4 regions of the Streptomyces sp. NBC_00178 genome follow, and region 1 is predicted to be linked to each of the others. Evidence: riboswitches for the same ligand, from Rfam matches in the RefSeq annotation. Region 1 holds a riboswitch; each other region holds the start of a gene.
What was found. A riboswitch is a leader RNA that binds a small molecule or an ion and turns the genes downstream of it on or off. The one in region 1 is predicted to bind cyclic di-AMP.
Positions count from the first base shown of each region.

Region 2: another riboswitch for cyclic di-AMP. It lies ahead of OHT61_RS04380 (C40 family peptidase); the one in region 1 lies ahead of OHT61_RS13150 (transglycosylase family protein).
Region 3: another riboswitch for cyclic di-AMP. It lies ahead of OHT61_RS19795 (C40 family peptidase); the one in region 1 lies ahead of OHT61_RS13150 (transglycosylase family protein).
Region 4: another riboswitch for cyclic di-AMP. It lies ahead of OHT61_RS17230 (M23 family metallopeptidase); the one in region 1 lies ahead of OHT61_RS13150 (transglycosylase family protein).

Region 1 is NZ_CP108143.1:3,071,129-3,075,524, reverse strand. It holds gene OHT61_RS13160 (cytochrome P450 family protein) at 1-719, shown strand, start outside; gene OHT61_RS13155 (LysM peptidoglycan-binding domain-containing protein) at 825-1,784, shown strand; cyclic di-AMP (ydaO/yuaA leader) riboswitch at 2,074-2,245, shown strand; gene OHT61_RS13150 (transglycosylase family protein) at 2,246-2,920, shown strand; gene eno (phosphopyruvate hydratase) at 3,250-4,396, shown strand, end outside.
Region 2 is NZ_CP108143.1:1,044,213-1,048,608, forward strand. It holds gene OHT61_RS04365 (ABC transporter permease) at 1-939, shown strand, start outside; partial or broken gene OHT61_RS04370 (ATP-dependent Clp protease proteolytic subunit) at 1,120-1,502, shown strand; gene OHT61_RS04375 (hypothetical protein) at 1,510-1,818, shown strand; cyclic di-AMP (ydaO/yuaA leader) riboswitch at 2,182-2,354, shown strand; gene OHT61_RS04380 (C40 family peptidase) at 2,358-2,828, shown strand; gene OHT61_RS04385 (LysE family translocator) at 2,873-3,514, opposite strand; gene OHT61_RS04390 (LysR family transcriptional regulator) at 3,587-4,396, shown strand, end outside.
Region 3 is NZ_CP108143.1:4,493,774-4,498,169, reverse strand. It holds gene pcrA (DNA helicase PcrA) at 1-1,897, opposite strand, end outside; cyclic di-AMP (ydaO/yuaA leader) riboswitch at 2,154-2,312, shown strand; gene OHT61_RS19795 (C40 family peptidase) at 2,311-3,465, shown strand; gene OHT61_RS19790 (hypothetical protein) at 3,572-3,925, opposite strand; gene OHT61_RS19785 (C40 family peptidase) at 4,284-4,396, shown strand, end outside.
Region 4 is NZ_CP108143.1:3,966,950-3,971,345, forward strand. It holds gene OHT61_RS17220 (MerR family transcriptional regulator) at 49-795, shown strand; gene OHT61_RS17225 (PP2C family protein-serine/threonine phosphatase) at 930-2,087, shown strand; cyclic di-AMP (ydaO/yuaA leader) riboswitch at 2,321-2,472, shown strand; gene OHT61_RS17230 (M23 family metallopeptidase) at 2,485-3,519, shown strand; gene OHT61_RS17235 (aldo/keto reductase) at 3,665-4,396, shown strand, end outside.

The DNA.
Region 1 (4,396 bases):
GGGTGGCCAGGTCCGTCAAGAAGATGCGCGGTTACCTCGCCGAACTCATCCACCGCAAGAGGGAGAATCCCGGCGACGACCTCATCTCCGGCCTGATCAAGGCCAGCGACCATGGTGAGCACCTCACCGAGAACGAGGCCGCGGCGATGGCCTTCATCCTCCTCTTCGCCGGTTTCGAGACAACCGTCAACCTGATCGGCAACGGGATCCACGCGCTGCTGCGCAACCCGTCGCAGCGCGAGCGCCTGGAGCTCTCGCTCGCGGCGGGGGAGACCGGACTGCTCGCCACCGGTATCGAGGAGCTGCTGCGCTACGACGGGCCCGTGGAGCTCGCCACATGGCGCTACGCCACCGAACCCGTGGCGCTGGGAGGGCAGGTCATCGCGACGGGCGACCCCGTCCTCGTGGTGCTCGCGGCGGCCGACCGCGACCCAGGGCGATTCCAGCATGCGGACACCCTGGATCTCGCTCGGAGTGACAACCAGCACCTCGGTTACGGTCACGGCATCCACTACTGCCTGGGGGCGCCGCTGGCCCGCCTGGAAGGGCAGGTGGCTCTGGCGACCCTGCTGAGACGGCTCCCTGACCTGCGGCTCGCCGTCGATCATGCCGATTTGCGGTGGCGTGGCGGCCTCATCATGCGTGGACTGCGCACGCTTCCCGTGGAGTTCGGTCCCGGTCATACACCGGCGGAAGGTGACATTCTGTCAACTCTGTGACTTTCACGTGATCTCCGCTGCATCGACTTGTGACACACGTTCGAGTAGGGCTAGGTTCACCGTTCGACTCACCCGTCACATGTCAGTCACACGGAAGGCAATCCCATGGGCTCCGCGAACGGCAGACACCGTCGCCCTCGTCAGGCACCCGCCATCGTCGTCGCCGCAGGCGTCACAGGATCGGCGATTGCCATCCCGCTGCTCGGCGCCGGTGGCGCGCAGGCCGCAGACGCCTCGACGTGGGACCGCGTCGCCGAGTGCGAGAGCGGCGGCATATGGAGCGCCGACCTCGGCAACGGCTACTACGGAGGCCTGCAGTTCTCCGAGGCCACATGGTCGGCCTACGGCGGCGCGGCCTACGCGGCGCGGGCCGACCTCGCGAGCCGCTCGCAGCAGATCGCCGTCGCCGAGAAGGTGCTGGAGGACAAGGGCCCCCAGGCGTGGCCCAGCTGCGCGGTGATCTCCGGGCTGGCGCTCGACGGGGCGCTGCCGGGCATCGATCCGGGCAACGAGCCGTCCGCCGAGCCGACGGAGACCGCGACCCCGTCCGCCACCTCCTCCGCGGAGGAGAAGGACGGCGCGGACGCGAAGGGCGAGGCCGGCAAGAGCGCGTCCGCCGGTAAGGCGGACAAGGGTGAGAAGGCGGACACGTCCGGCTCCTCGCCCTCCGCGACGCCGTCGGCCGAGGCGTCCGGCGCGCCGAAGGCCGAGGGGTCCAAGGCCGGCAAGCACCGGGGTGCCCCCGCCCCGGAGGCGACCGAGGAGTCGTCCTCGGCCGCCGAGGCGCGCGAGTCGGGCAGGCACGCCTCGCGCGGCGCCACCGAGGGGCGTCAGGGTGCGGAGGGGACGTACACCGTCCAGGAGGGTGACAACCTCTGGGCGATCGCCGACACGGAGGACCTGCCCGGTGGGTGGCCCGCCCTCTACGAGGCCAACAAGGCCGAGCTCGGCTCGGACCCCGACCTGATCCTCCCCGGCCAGAGCCTGGACCTCGGTCTCGGCCTGGGCGGGGACGCGAGCGGGACGTCGGCGGAGGCGCCGGCGGAGGTCCCGGCCGCCAACTGATCAAAAGCACGAAAACACCCCGAAATCAGGGGTAGTTCAGAGGCCTATGTCCACTTATGCGTAAGTGAGACATGGGTCTCTTTGCTTCAACTGGGGTGTCATGTACGCCCGGTCTGTCCATATCCGCTCCGACCTGCGTGAACGGCCGGCCGCGCTGCTCGCTAAGGCGCTGATTGACCGTTATGCCCATTTTTGAATGTAGGGGTTGTGTGTGATTACGGTCGGAGCCGCTCGCACCGCGGGCACCTTCGACCGTCACGCCGAATCCTGCCGTCGGTCGGGGGGAACGACGCGTAAAGCGCCGTAGGCAGGAGCGGGGGACCCAGGTAAGTGCCGGGACCCGGCCGTCCGAGGACGGCTGAGGACCGGCTGGGGGTGAAGTCGTCCGCGAGTGCGGTCGGCCGGGCAACTCACAGGCCCGAACCCGACAGCTCACCTCGTAGGCATCGGTGAGGAGAACCATGCTGCTTTCCAGCAAGGGCAAGCACCGCCGCCCGTCCAAGGCCGTCCGCATAGCCACCCTGGCTGGCGTCACCGGTGCGGCCGTCGCCGTCCCGCTGATGGGCGCGACCGGTGCTTCCGCGGCCTCCGTCGAGACCTGGGACGCCGTCGCCCAGTGCGAGTCCGGTGGCAACTGGTCCATCAACACCGGCAACGGCTACTACGGCGGCCTGCAGTTCTCGGCCTCCAGCTGGGCGGCCGCCGGCGGTACGCAGTACGCGGCCCGCGCCGACCTGGCCACCAAGGGCCAGCAGATCGCCGCCGCCGAGAAGCTCCTCGACCTGCAGGGCCCGGGCGCCTGGGCCTGCGCCGGTGCCGGCGGCCTGACGAACGACGGTGTCGACCCGGGTGTGGACACCGGCTCCGCGCCGAAGGCCGAGACGAAGGCGCAGCCGGAGCGCAAGGCCGAGCAGCCCGCCTCGCGCAGCGAGAAGCGCGAGACCGTCACCACCCCGACCGGCCAGAAGGTCGAGAAGGGGGACGGCGAGTACAAGGTGAAGGCCGGCGACACCCTCAGCAAGATCGCCGAGGCGAAGAAGGTCAAGGGCGGCTGGCAGAAGCTGTTCAAGCTGAACGACGACATCGTCCAGAAGGCCGACCTGATCTTCCCGGGGCAGCAGCTCCACCTGAAGTAGTCACGAGCGGTACGGGGTCCTCCTCCGCCCCGACGGCCCGGCCCGGCGCGCCCACCCCCCTGTGTGCCGGGCCGGGGCCGTGCTCAGGGGATCCCGGAGGGCTCCCGGGCGGGGCCCCGTGGAGGACTCCTGCGGGGGCGCGCGTTCAACTGTTGTAGTTACTAGCCAGTAAATATCTGGAGATTTGCCCGTAATGCAGGTCCTTGGGTCCTTTTTCGTCCCAGGGGACGGGCGGACGGCCGACGGAGCGGGCCGAGCCGGTTAGGCTCGTGGCGCAAGGCCACAGTGACCCTGCACATCCAGTGTCATATCCCAGAAGGAGATGCCTCGTGCCGTCCATCGACGTCGTCGTAGCCAGGGAAATCCTCGACTCCCGGGGCAACCCCACGGTCGAGGTCGAGGTTGGCCTCGACGACGGCAGCACGGGACGTGCTGCTGTTCCGTCCGGCGCCTCCACCGGTGCGTTCGAGGCCATTGAGCTTCGCGACGGCGACCCCAACCGCTACCAGGGCAAGGGCGTCGAGAAGGCCGTCCTCGCCGTGATCGAGCAGATCGGCCCGGAGCTCGTCGGTTACGACGCCACCGAGCAGCGCCTCATCGACCAGGCGATGTTCGACCTGGACGCCACCGAGAACAAGGGCTCCCTCGGCGCCAACGCGATCCTCGGCGTCTCGCTGGCCGTGGCGCACGCCGCGTCCGAGGCCTCCGACCTCCCGCTGTTCCGCTACCTCGGCGGCCCGAACGCGCACCTGCTGCCCGTTCCGATGATGAACATCCTGAACGGCGGCTCGCACGCCGACTCCAACGTGGACATCCAGGAGTTCATGATCGCGCCGATCGGCGCCGAGTCCTTCTCCGAGGCCCTTCGCTGGGGCGCGGAGATCTACCACACGCTGAAGAAGGTCCTGAAGACCAAGGGCCTCTCCACCGGTCTCGGTGACGAGGGCGGCTTCGCTCCCAACCTCGAGTCCAACCGCGCCGCCCTCGACCTCATCCTCGAGGCCGTCAAGGAGGCCGGTTACGTCCCGGGCCGCGACATCGCGCTCGCGCTCGACGTCGCCGCGTCCGAGTTCTACAAGGACGGCGTCTACGAGTTCGAGGGCAAGTCCCGCTCGGCCGCCGAGATGACCGAGTACTACGAGGAGCTCGTCTCCGCGTACCCGCTGGTCTCCATCGAGGACCCGCTGTACGAGGACGACTGGGCCGGCTGGAAGGTCATCACCGACAAGCTGGGCTCCAAGGTGCAGATCGTCGGCGACGACCTGTTCGTGACCAACCCGGAGCGCCTCGCCCGCGGCATCGAGGAGGGCTCGGCCAACGCCCTGCTCGTCAAGGTCAACCAGATCGGTTCGCTGACCGAGACCCTGGACGCCGTCGAGCTCGCGCAGCGCAACGGCTTCAAGTGCATGATGTCCCACCGCTCCGGTGAGACCGAGGACGTCACCATCGCCGACCTCGCGGTCGCGGTGAACTGCG
Region 2 (4,396 bases), 2.0 Mb from region 1:
GTCACGCTCGCGCTCTGGGCCTTCGCGTGGCCCGCCGCCCGGATCGCGCCCCGCGACCTGCCCGTCGGCGTCGCCGGCGCGGCTCCGGCCGCCGATCAGCTGCAGAAGCGGTTCGAGCAGGAGGAGGGAGCCTTCGAGATCCACCGGTACGCGGATGAGCCCGCCGCCCGCACCGCGATCGAGGAGCGGGTCGTATACGGGGCCGTCGTGGTCACCTCCGAGGGCCCCCGGCTGCTCACCGCCTCGGCCGCGAGTCCGGTCGTCTCACAACTGCTCACCGGCGCGGTGGCGGCGGCCGCACCCGGCGGGGGCGGCATACCCGTCACCGACGTCGTCGCCGCCCCGGAGGCCGACCCCCGCGGCAGCGCGCTCGGCGCGAGCATCCTGCCGCTCGCGCTGGCCGGAGTCGCCGCAGGGGCGATCGTCACCCTGCTGAAGCTACGCGGGGCCCGGGCGGCCGCGACCCTGATCGGCGCCTCGGCCCTGGTCGGGCTCGTGGCGACCGCTCTGGCCCACAGCTGGCTCGGCGTGATCACGGGCGACTGGTGGGCAGAGGCAGGCGTCGTCGGACTCACCGTCGTGGCGATCGGCTCGGCGGTGGCGGGGCTGGCCGCACTCCTCGGCACGCCGGGCATCGGCCTGGGGGCGCTGCTGATGGTGCTGTTGGGCAATCCGTTCTCCGGCGTGACCAGTGCGCCCGAACTGCTTCCCGCACCGGTCGGCGTCCTCGGGCAGTGGCTGCCGCCCGGGGCGGGCGGCTCCCTGCTGCGGTCGGTCGCCTTCTTCGACGGTCACGCGGCGGGCGGACCTGCGCTGACCCTCGCGGTGTGGGCCGCCCTCGGCCTGACCGCCGTACTGGTGGGCGGGCGCGGGCACCGCGACGATCCGGCACGCCGCGTCGAGACCGCCGAGCACGCACCGGAGCCCGCACTCGCCTGAACGGCCCGCCCTCCGCGCCGAGTCGCGTCCTCCCCGCCCGCGCGGCGGAGGGCGCGACTTTGCGTTCCGTCGGCGGCGGGAGCCCCGGTCGGTCGGTCGTCCCGGTCGTGGCCGCGGTGCTCCGCGGCGACGCCGAAGCGGCGCCGTCCGCACTCGGCCGGCTCCGAGGATCGGATCGACGACACCATGCGCTTCCTCGTCTGCGAGGTGGAGACCTTCTGCATCGGCCGAGCGGGTTCCGGCGCCGCGGTGCTGCTGGCCGCGGGCGCCCCCGGTCGCGACATGCGCTGCCCGGCGCCCGGGTAGTCATTCAGCAACCCGCCCTGGAGGAGCCGGTGCGGGGGCAGCCCTCGGATCTCGGGATCCCGGCACGCGAGTTGTCGCGCGAGCGTGAGCTGCTCACAGCGATGCCGGCGTTCCACACAGGGCGTTCCGCACAGGAGATCAGCGCCGACATCAAGCGGGACACCATCCTCGACGCCCCGGCCGCCCTGGCGTTCGGGCTGGTGGACCACGTCGTGGAGAACCGCACTCCGTCCCAGCCGCCGCACCCCGCGAGGTGAACCAGCGATGCTCACACCCCAGTTCCCGCCCCTGCCCGCACTCACCCGCGCCGAGGCCGAGTTCATCGACTCCTACCTCGAGGCGCTCGACCAGCTCGGCCGCATCAACCCCGCCCGCGGCGGCGATACGTACGGGGCGCTGCGGGCGGCGCAGGCGCTCGCCTCCAGGGCGGTCGTCCTGCGCGACGCGCTCACGCTCATGCACGAACGGGGTGAGTCGCGGATCCACGCGGAGACGCTGGCCAGGGCGTTACGGGTGCTGGACGGGGAGCGGCGGGCCGGGCGGGTCGCCGTGCCGCCCGCGCCGGCCGGCTGAACACAGGCGCCTGACTCCCCGGCGAGGGAACTCCCTTGCGGCGCTCTTGCCGACACGCCCGACGACTCGATGAGTTTTCCTCGCTCGTTCGGCGTAGAAGGTCCCCCTCCCGAGGGACAGCCCAACTTGCGCATGCGGCGCGGACAGTGAACGGAATCTGTCGTTCCACCGCTGGTGCGGGGCTGGTCCGGCGCGGCCGAGCGGCCACGGGATCAGCCTCGTCCACCCGAATGGATCAGTGGTGACGACTCTCACACAGCGCGGCTTCAGCGAGGAAATCCGGCGGGGCGTGCGTAAAGATCCCTGGGACGACAAGCCCCCGCCGCCGCGGCGGGGCGGTCCGGGCGGACGCCGAGTCCTGCCGCTGTCCGGATGCCTGGTCGACAGAAGTGGATCGGCAGGAGTGGAGGACCCGAGCACAACGGGCCGCCCGGACATCCGGACGGCCCTCGGGGTGAAGCCGCCTTGCGCGGCCGGGCAACTTCGCCAGCCCGAACCCGACAGGTCATCCTTCACAGGCGGCTGACGAAGGGTTGCGCATGACTGCGCAGGTTCATGTCCCGTCTCTGTTCGCCCGGGTCGGCACGGCCTCGGTTCTCACGTTCGCCGTAGGCACCACGATGCTGGCGCCCGGTTTCGTCGAGGACGCCGAGGCCGCGAGCCATTCGACGAGGGCTCTCGACATCGCCGCCTCGAAGAAGGGCGCGCCCTACAGATACGGCGCCACAGGCCCGCACCGGTTCGACTGCTCCGGGCTGACGCTCTACTCGTATCGGAAAGCGGGCAAGAAACTTCCCCGCACGGCGCAGCAGCAGTACAACAAGACCCGCCATATCTCCAGGTCGCAGCGGAAACGCGGCGACCTGGTCTTCTTTCACTCGGGGCGCGGTGTCTACCACGTCGGGATCTACGCCGGAAGCGGCCGGATCTGGCACTCCCCGAAGACCGGGGCGGTGGTCCGGCTGGAGAAGATCTGGTCGAACAGCGTCTGGTACGGGAGGGTCCGCTGACCCCTTCGTCCGCCCGACGCCTTCGGCACCACTTCCCACCGTGATCAGTGCAGCAGGGGCCCGGTCACCAGCACGAGTCCCAGCGCGGTGAGCGCCGTGCCGCTGCCGCCCTCGATGGCGCGGGCGGTACGCGGCCGGCGCAGCCACCTGCCGAGACGGTCCACGAGCAGCGCCACGGCCGGGAACCAGACGAGCGCGAGCAGCACGACCACCGAGGCGAGCAGCAGCGTCCTCGGCAGGGGCGCCTGGCCGTCGGGGACGAACTGCGGCAGCAGGCTGAGGAAGAGCACGGGCGCCTTCGGGTTCAGCGCGTTGGTCAGGAAACCCTGGCGCAGCGAGCGTCCCGGGCCCGGCGCCGTCCCGCCCCGGCCCGCCTCCTCCGTGCCCGGAGCCGAGGCGGGCCGCTTACGCATCGCCCGGAGTCCGCTGAGGCCCAGGTAGAGCACGTACGCCCCGCCGAGCAACTGGACGGTGCGGAAGAGAACGGGCGTCGCCACGAGCACGGCGGCGAGCCCGGCCACCGCCAGCGCGGTGTGCACGAGCAGCCCTCCGGCGACTCCGACCGCGGTGGCGAGGCCGGAGCGGCGGGATGCCAGGGCGTTGCGTACGACCACGGTGAAGTCCGCGCCGGGCAGCGCGACCATGCCTGCCGCCACGGCGACGAAGGCCAGAAGTTGTGCGTCCATGGAGACACTCTGACCCGTGGGAGCCTTTAGCGTGTACTTGCAATCTTCTGGGTCTGCCAAAAGGAATGCTTCATGTACGACCCCGTCAGGCTGGCCGCACTGGTGGCGGTGGCCGAGGCCGGATCGATCACCCGGGCCGCCGCCCGGCTGGGCTACACGGCGCCGGCGCTCTCCCAGCAGCTGGCCAAGCTGGAGAGGGAGGCGGGCGCCGCCCTCCTCGTCCGGCACCACCGCGGGGCACGGCTGACCGCCGCCGGCGAGCTGCTGGCCGGCCGGGCCAGGCGCGTCCTCGACGAGATGGACCAGGCACGGCACGAGCTGGCCCGGCTCACGGGACTGTCGGGCGGCAGACTGCGGGTGGGCACCTTCGTGACGGCCGGAATCCACCTGCTGCCGCCGGTCCTGACCGCCTTCCGGCGCGCCCACCCGGATGTGGAGCTGGCGGTCACGGACTACGAGCCTCCCGCGGGTGTGGCCGCCGTGGCGGCGGGCGACGTGGACCTGGCACTGACCCACGCGTACGAACCCGCTGCCGCGGCGCCCCTGCCGGCCGGGGTGTCGGCCGATGCGCTGCTCGTCGAGGACCTGGTGCTCGTCACCGCGCCGGGGCAGATGCTGTCCGGGAGCAGCGGCCCGCTTCCCCTGGCCGATCTGGCGGGTCGCCCGCTGATCAGCAGCGCGCCGCTGCATCCGCCCCGCCGCGGGGTGGAACGCGCGCTGGCCGAGGCGGGTGCGACCCCTGCGGTCGTGTGCGAGTCACCGGGGTACGCACTCGTCTGCGCGCTGGTCAGCGCCGGCCTCGGTGTCGCCGTGGTACCCGAGATGGTCGCGGCCATGTCCCCGGCGCCGCTGGCCGTCCGACGGCTGGAGCAGGCAGGGTTC
Region 3 (4,396 bases), 1.4 Mb from region 1:
GCGTCATCAGCGTGACGACGCCGGAGCCGTCCTCGTCCTCGTCGGGGATCTGGTCGGCGTCGGCGACCAGCGCGACCTTCTCCAGGAACTCCGCGAGCGTCCCGGAGCCCTCGTCCTCGGCCCGCTCCTGCTCGAACTCAAGGGCGACGGAGGCGAGTTCCTGGAGGTTCTCGATACGCGTCTCGTCCTGCGGGTCGGTGGAGGCCTGGAGCTCGGCGAGGTAGCCGGTGCGCTCCATGACCGCCTCCAGCACGACCGCCGGTCCCGCGCCGGACTCCACGATCGTGCGGAGCTCCTCCATGAGCGTGTTGAACCGCTTCACGGCGTTGGCCGAGCGCGCCGCCATCCCGTACGCCTCGTCGACCCGGCGCAGCGCCTGCGGGAAGGAGATCTTCTCGCGCAGGGACAGTGCGTCGATCATCGCCTCGGCCCGGTCGCCGATGCCGCGCTTGGGCACGTTGAGGATGCGGCGCAGCGGGACGGTGTCCTCGGGGTTGGAGAGGACCCGGAGGTAGGCCAGGACGTCCCTGACCTCCTTGCGCTCGTAGAAGCGCACTCCGCCGACGACCTTGTAGGGCAGCCCGACACGGATGAAGATCTCCTCGAAGACCCGGGACTGGGCGTTCGTCCGGTAGAAGACGGCGACGTCTCCCGCCTTCGCCTCCCCGGCGTCCGTCAGCCGGTCGATCTCGTCGGCGACGAACTGCGCCTCGTCGTGTTCGGTGTCGGCGACGTAGCCGGCGATCCGGGTGCCGGCGCCGGCGTTCGTCCAGAGGTTCTTGGGACGGCGGCTCTCGTTGCGCTCGATGACGGCGTTGGCGGCGGAGAGGATCGTCTGGGTGGAGCGGTAGTTCTGCTCCAGCATGATCGTCCTGGCGTCCGGGTAGTCCTCCTCGAACTGGAGGATGTTGCGGATGGTCGCGCCGCGGAAGGCGTAGATCGACTGGTCCGCGTCACCCACGACACAGAGCTCACCCGGGGCGTCGGCCTCACCGGCGGGGCCGACCAGCTCGCGCACCAGGGTGTACTGGGCGTGGTTCGTGTCCTGGTACTCGTCGACCATGACGTGGCGGAAGCGCCGGCGGTAGTGCTCGGCGACGTCGGGGAACGCCTGGAGCAGGTGCACCGTCGTCATGATGATGTCGTCGAAGTCCAGAGCGTTGGCCTCGCGCAGCCGCGCCTGGTAGAGCGCGTAGGCCTGGGCCAGCGTCTTCTCGAAGCCGTCGGCGGCCTGACCGGCGAAGGTCTCCTCGTCGATCAGCTCGTTCTTCAGGTTCGAGACCTTCGCCGTGAACGACTTCGGCGGGTAGCGCTTCGGGTCGAGGTCGAGATCACGGCAGACCAGCGCCATGAGCCGCTTGGAGTCGGCGGCGTCGTAGATCGAGAACGACGAGGTGAAGCCGAGGAGCTTGGACTCGCGCCGCAGGATCCGCACGCAGGCGCTGTGGAACGTCATGACCCACATGGCGTTCGCGCGCGGGCCCACGAGGTCCTCGACACGCTCCTTCATCTCGCCCGCGGCCTTGTTGGTGAAGGTGATCGCGAGGATCTGGCCCGGGTGGACCCCGCGCTCGGCGAGCAGGTGCGCGATCCGGTGCGTGAGCACCCTGGTCTTGCCCGACCCGGCCCCGGCGACGATGAGCAGCGGGGACCCGGCGTGCACGACGGCGGCACGCTGTTCGGTGTTCAGCCCGTCGAGCAGCGCCGCGGAGTCGACGACGGGCCGCGGGGCACCGTCGCGGTAGTACGCGTCACGGGGCGGCGGCGGGCTGTCGAAGACGTCCTTGAACAGGCCCTCCGGCACCGCCTCGGGCGCGTGCTCCTCGGGGGGCGGTGGGGGGCCTTCCTCAGCGTTCTGGAGGCCGGTCAGGAAACTGTCGTCAAAGAGGCTGCTCATCGCTTCACGAGTCTAGGCGGCCGCACCGACAGCCCGGGCCGGATCGGCCGCACGGACCCCCACCGTGCGCTCACCGGCACGGCTCGCCCACGGTGCGTGAGTTCCGGAGGGCTGTACCGGCCCGACGGACCGGCCGGCGCAGAAGGTCACGGAAATGTATCGGGCATATCGGCCATCAACCTTCACAGGAGCACCACGGGTTGGTTAGCGTGCTCCGACGGGTGTCCCGAACCCACTTCAGGCGAACCACGCCGCACGGGCACCCCCGCCGAATCCGTGCTCCGCGAGGTGCCCGGAACCGGGGACCCACACGCATCACCGGGGTGAATCGGCCCGTCTCCACCGGGCCGTAGGGCAGCCTTCCGTTCCGCCCGAACCCGACAGCTAACCCGGTAGGCGGTCCACGGAAGGAGATGCCGGCCTTGGCGTCGCATCGCAAGCCGCGCACCCGGGTGCGCACGACCACCCCTGCCGTCGGTCTCACGACCGCGGCGCTCGCCTCCGTCACCCTGCTCTCCACCCAGAGCGCGACGGCGGCCCCGGCGGAGCCCAAGCCCAGCATCGAGGAAGTACAGAAGAAGGTCGACGCCCTCTACCGGCAGGCCGGTACCGCGACGCAGGAGTACAACCGGGCGAAGTCCGCGTCCGCCGAGCAGCGCTCCAAGGTGGACGCGCTCCTGGAGGCGGCGGCCCAGCGCGCCGACAAGCTGAACGAGACGCGCCGCGAGCTGGGCAGTTACGCCGCCGCCCAGTACCGCAGCGGCGCGATCGCCCCGACGGCGACGTTCTTCCTGGCGGACGACCCGCAGTCGTACTTCGACCAGGACCAGCTGATGGCACGGATGACCAGCCAGCAGCAGAAGACGGTCAACGAGTTCCGCACGCAGCAGAAGGAAGCCGCCGCGAAGCGCGTCGAGGCGACGAAGAGCCTGGAGACGCTGACCGAGTCGCAGGCCTCGCTGCGCACCAGCAAGCAGCAGGTGCAGACGAAGCTGACCGAGGCCCGGTCGCTGCTGTCGAAGCTGACCGCCGAGGAGAAGGCGCGGCTCGCCGAGCTGGAGCGCAAGAAGGAGGCGGAGGCCAAGCGCAAGGCCGAGGACCTGGCCCGGAAGCAGGCCGCCGCCGACAAGGCGGAGTCCGAGCGCGCCAAGGAGGAGACCGCGGGGCAGGGCACCGCCGCCGGCTCGGGCTCCGGCACCGGCTCGGACAGCGGCTATGCCTCGAAGGCCGAGAAGGTCCTGGCCTTCGCTCGCGCCCAGATCGGCAAGCCGTACGTCTGGGGGGCGACGGGCCCGTCCTCGTACGACTGCTCCGGGCTCACCCAGGCGGCCTGGAAGGCGGCCGGGGTGAATCTGCCCCGCACGACGTGGGACCAGGTCGAGGTGGGCACCCGGGTGGCGACGGCGAACCTGAAACCCGGTGACCTGGTGTTCTTCTACGACGACATCAGCCACGTCGGCATCTACAAGGGCGACGGCATGATGATCCACGCACCCAAGCCGGGTGCGAACGTCCGCGAGGAGTCGATCTACTACATGCCGATCTACGGAAGCGTGCGCCCGGCCTGAGGCACGCTCCTGCGGGAGCGCGACGGTCGCACGGCTCGCGGAGGCCGCACACGCGGGAGGGGCCCGGGGACGATCCCCCGGGCCCCTCCCGCGTCCGCGCGGACGCTCAGGTCCAGAGCGTGGCGATGAAGATGTTGGCGACGGTCAGCCCGCCGACCGCGGCGAAGGCGCCCTTGCCGGCCTTCTCGTCGTCGCGCTTCACGTAGACCACCGCGAGGATCGCGACCAGGATCAGGAGCTTGATCCCGATCTTGACGTTGTTCACGTGCTGGTCGTCGGCCTGGTTCAGCCCGACGAGGGCGATACCGGTGACGAGCATGGTGAGCGCGCCGTGCAGCATGGCGGGGACGAAGCGGGCCGTGCCCGCCTCCATGGCCTTCATCTGGGTGAGGAATCCGCCCAGCAGGGAGGCGATTCCGATGATGTGCAAGGCCACGAAGACATTGATGAGTACGTCCATGGCCGCAGCCTAGCCCCGGCCATATCAGCACTCTTCAGCCAGGTATGACTTAACGATGAGTTGACGCGAGGACTGCGCGAATTGCCGGACTCCGGTTGGATTTCCCGGTCATTCCATGGAAACGAAACTGCATCTGAGGGCAATAGCTGTCATTACGCCTCTTCCCCGTGCCCCGGGTTTAGCGTCACGTCCCAGGTGACCGATTCGTTACCGCCGCCCCCGTACCGGGCGGCACCCCGGTCACCCCGCCAGGAAATCCGGCGGCGGGCCACTCCCCCCTGTGGTGGCCCGCCGCCGGACCCGGGCGGGCCCGACGGTCTCCCCGGCGGGCAGTCGAACGGAAGGACGCACCACCCCCGTGGCCGCCCATCGCACCGCCGCTCACCGCAAGCCCAAGCAGCGCCTGTTCACCGGGCCTGCTGCCCGCACCGCCGCCACCCTCGCCCTCGCCGGCGCGGCGTCCGCCACCGC
Region 4 (4,396 bases), 900 kb from region 1:
GATGCGCGGCTTGACCTTGACGCTGCGTGAAGATCTAGCGTTTCCGGCATGGAGTGGTCCATCCAGGAAATCGCCAGAAGAGCCGGCACCACCAGCCGCACGCTCCGGCACTACGGAGATCTCGGTCTTCTCGTACCGAGCCGCACGGGTGCGAACGGCTACCGCTACTACGACCAGGACGCACTGGTCAGGCTCCAGCGCATCCTGCTGCTGAGGGAGCTGGGGCTCCCGCTGCCGGCGATCAAGGACGTGCTGGAAGGCCAGCGGGACACCGCCGTGGCGCTCCGGGCCCATCTGCGCCTGCTGGAGCAGGAGCGGGAGCGCATCGGACGGCAGATCGCCTCGGTGCGGACCACTCTCCACAGGACCGAGGAAGGGGAGGATCTCATGGCCGAGGAAGTGTTCGACGGCTTCGACCACACGGTGTACGAGCAGGAGGTCGGCGAGCGGTGGGGCCGTGCGGCGTACGAGCGGGGTGACCGGTGGTGGCGGGGGCTGAGCCCCGCCGAGCGTGCCGCGTTCCAGCAGGCGCACGAGGCCATCGCCCGTGACTATGGCGCGGCGCGGGCCGCCGGCCTCGACGTGGCCGGCGACGAGGTGCAGGACATCGCGCGGCGGCACTGCGCGTGGCTGTCGGCGACCACGGAGGTCACCCGTTCGTACGTCACCGGGCTCGCCGGGATGTACGCCGCCGACCCGCGCTTCGCGAAGAACTACGATCGCCACGGGGACGGAACCGCCGTCTTCGTACGGGACGCACTGACGATCCACGCGCGGGACCGGCTCTCCGGCTGACCCCCGGAGGGGCGGGGCGGCGTCGCGCTCCTTCCTTCGGCCGATGAGCGGCCGCGTCACGGCGCGGCTCCGCCCGGCCGGGGCGGGGCGCGGTACCGTCCGCAGCCGTGGCCGGACCGGGCAGGAGTGCACAGGTGGGGAAGCGGGACGTACGGCAGGGACGTGCCGAGGGGAACGCGCGGGCCCGGAGGTTCGTGCGTCTGCTGCCCGTTCTGATGATCTGTGCCGGGCTCGTCTGCGACGTCACGACCCCGCCGGAGGTCTCCGCCGTGCCGCTCTTCGCCGCGGCACCGCTGATCGCGGCTCCCTTCTTCTCACTGGCATCCACGATCCGTACGGGTGTGGCCGCGATCCTCGTCGTCCTCGCCATCCGGGTCTCCGACGGCATGCTCACCGATGCCGCCCCCATCACGGACCTGCTCACCCTGGTCACCGTCGCCGCGCTCTCGCTCGTCATCAACCGGGTCGTGCAGCGTGGCAACGAGCAGCTGGCCTCGGCGCGGTTCATCGCGGAGACCGCGATGCGGGCGGTGCTCCCCGTGCCGGAGGCCCGGATCGGCGGCCTGCAGGTCGCGGCGCGCTACGAGGCGGCGCAGGCCGACGAGTTCGTCGGCGGCGACCTGTTTGCGGTCGCGGACACGCCCTACGGGGTGCGGCTGGTGGTCGGGGACGTGCGCGGCAAGGGCCTGGACGCGGTGGCGGCGGTGGCGGTCGTGATCGGCGCCTTCCGCGAGGCGGCCGAGCAGGAGCGCTCGCTGGAGGGTGTGGGCCAGCGGCTGGAGCGGGCGCTGGCACGGGAGGGCACGCGGCGGGGCGGACTGGACTCGATGGAGGGGTTCGTGACGGCCGTGCTCGCCGAGATCCCGGTGGGTGCCGACACGCTGCGGATCGTCAACCGGGGCCACCCCGAACCGCTCGTGCTCCATGCGGACGGCGCCCTGGACGTCCTGCGGCCGACGGAGCCCGCCCTGCCGCTCGGCATGGGCCTCGACGTGTGGCCGGACCGTGCGGACGAGTGGCCGCTGCCGGCGGGGGCCACCTTCCTGGCGTTCACCGACGGGCTCTCGGAGGCGCGGGACGCGGACGGGGTCTTCTACGATCCGGCGGCCCGGCTGCGCGGCAGGATCTTCCCGGGGCCGGAGGAACTGCTGTCCGCCCTCACCGATGACGTCCGGCTGCACACGGGGGGCCGGTCGACGGACGACCTCGCACTCCTCGCGGTGGGACGGCCGTCCAGGGGGCAGCAGGAGCGGCGGAGGACGGTGAAGATCGTGGGGCGGGACCGTGAATGACCGAAGGCGACCGTCCGTAATCGAAAGACGTCGCTGCGCATAACATTTGACGCAACGTCAGAAAGTGGCGTCTGGGTGAGGGGTGCTCAACTCGCCCGTTTGGGGCTGATTGCCCCCCTAAAGTCCAGGTCAGAGCGATGAACGATCTGTGGGAACCGCTTGGAATCGGACCCGCATGTCTATTAACGTTCGATAACGCAGCGCGGTTGTCCCAGTCGTCGCCAGAGGCGGCACCGTGCGCAGCGCCGAATCCCGCAAGGGAACCGGGGAACCACCTACATGGGGTGAATCGGACACCTGACTCCCGCGAGGGACGAAGGGGCCCGTAGGAGACCTTCCTGCTCCGAACCCGTCAGCTAACCCGGTAGGCGAGAAGGAAGGAAAGGAGTGCGCCCACGTGGCGTCAAATCAGCCTGCCCCCGAGGCTCCGGCACCCTTCAGGCCCGACAGTCCCGGTGAACAGGGCAGGACGTGGGAGGAATGGAACCCCACCGAGGAGTCCATCCGTCCCGTGCGCGGCAGGCACCGCGTCGCCAAGCAGCGTGGTCTCGCCCGTAGCTCCACCGTCCTCGGCGTCGGTGTCATCGCGGCCGTCGGCGCGGGAGGCATGGCCACCGCGCAGAGCAAACCGCCGGTCTCCATCTCCCTTCCCGATTCCATCGCGGACAACCTTCCCGACGCCAAGTCGCTGCCCGGCGTGGGTGCTTACCTCTCCGACGACGCCGACAAGGGCACGGTCACCGCATCCTCCCCGCTGACCACGGCCGGCATCACCGCGGCCGAGGCCGAGCAGGGCACCACGGACGCCGGTGAGGCGCTGCGGGCCCGCATCCTCCAGCAGGCCGAGCAGCAGCAGGCCGGAGCCGAGGCAGAAGCCAGGGCCACCCAGGAGAAGGCGGCGGCCGAGGAGGCCGCAGCGCAGGCGGCCAAGCAGCAGAGCGACGCGGAGGCGAAGGCCGCCGCGAAGAAGAAGGCGGACGAAGAGGCGGCGAAGAAGAAGGCCGAGGCCGAGCGCCTCGCCAAGCTCGCCCTGAGCTACGCCGTCCCCACCTCCTCGTACACCATCACCTCGACCTTCGGCCAGGCCGGTTCGATGTGGTCCTCCGGCTACCACACCGGTCTGGACTTCGCGGCTCCCACCGGCACGCCGGTCAAGGCCGTGCACGGCGGCACGGTGAAGTCGGCCGGGTGGTCCGGGTCCTACGGCTACCGCACGGTCCTGGAGCTCGACGACGGTACCGAGGTCTGGTACTGCCACCAGTCCTCGATGGACGTCACCGCCGGCCAGAAGGTCACCACCGGCGAGACCATCGGCCGCGTCGGAGCGACCGGCAACGTGACCGGGCCGCACCTGCACCTGGAGATCCACACCGCCGACGGCTCGGGCGTCGACCCCATGAGCTGGCTTCGCGGCAAGGGCCTCACGATCTGACCGCCCGCGCCGGCGTACGGCGCAGCTCGATACCCCGGCGGCCCTGGCGCACGACCCCCCGACGCCAGGGCCGCCGGCCCGCCGTCGTCACCGGATAGCCGCCGAGGGCGGAATATGCGGATCCGCCGATGTGTTGTGCCGGGGTATGACATCACTGCGCCCGCTCGGAAACTCGGACCTGAAGGTCTTCCCCCTCGCTCTCGGCGGCAACGTCTTCGGCTGGACCGCCGACCGGGACACCACCTTCGCCGTCCTCGACGCCTACACGGAGGCGGGCGGCAACTTCATCGACACCGCCGACGCCTACTCGGTCTGGGCCCCGGGCAACGAGGGCGGCGAGTCGGAGACGCTCATCGGGGCGTGGCTGTCCGCCCGTTCCCACAGGGACGACGTCGTCGTCGCGACCAAGGCCGGTGCGCACCCCGGGTACAAGGGGCTGTCGGCCGCGACGATCAAGGGGGCCGCCGAGGCGTCGCTCCGCCGGCTCGGTACGGACCACATCGACCTCTACTACACGCACTTCGACGACGAGACGGTCCCCGTCGAGGAGATCATCGGCACCCTGGACGAGCTCGTGAAGGCGGGCAAGGTCCGGGAGATCGCGGCGTCCAACATCAGCCCGGAGCGGCTCAAGGCCTCCCTGGAGTTCTCGGAGCGCGAGGGCCTCGCCCGGTACGTCGCTCTGCAGCCGCACTACAACCTCGTCTCACGCGACACCTACGAAGGCGCGCTCCAGGACACCGCGGCCGCCGAAGGGCTCGCCGCCGTCCCGTACTACGCGCTCGCCTCGGGTTTCCTCACCGGCAAGTACCGGCCGGGTACCGCCGTCGAGAGCGCGCGGGCCGAAGGAGCGGGGAAGCACCTGGAGACCGAGCGC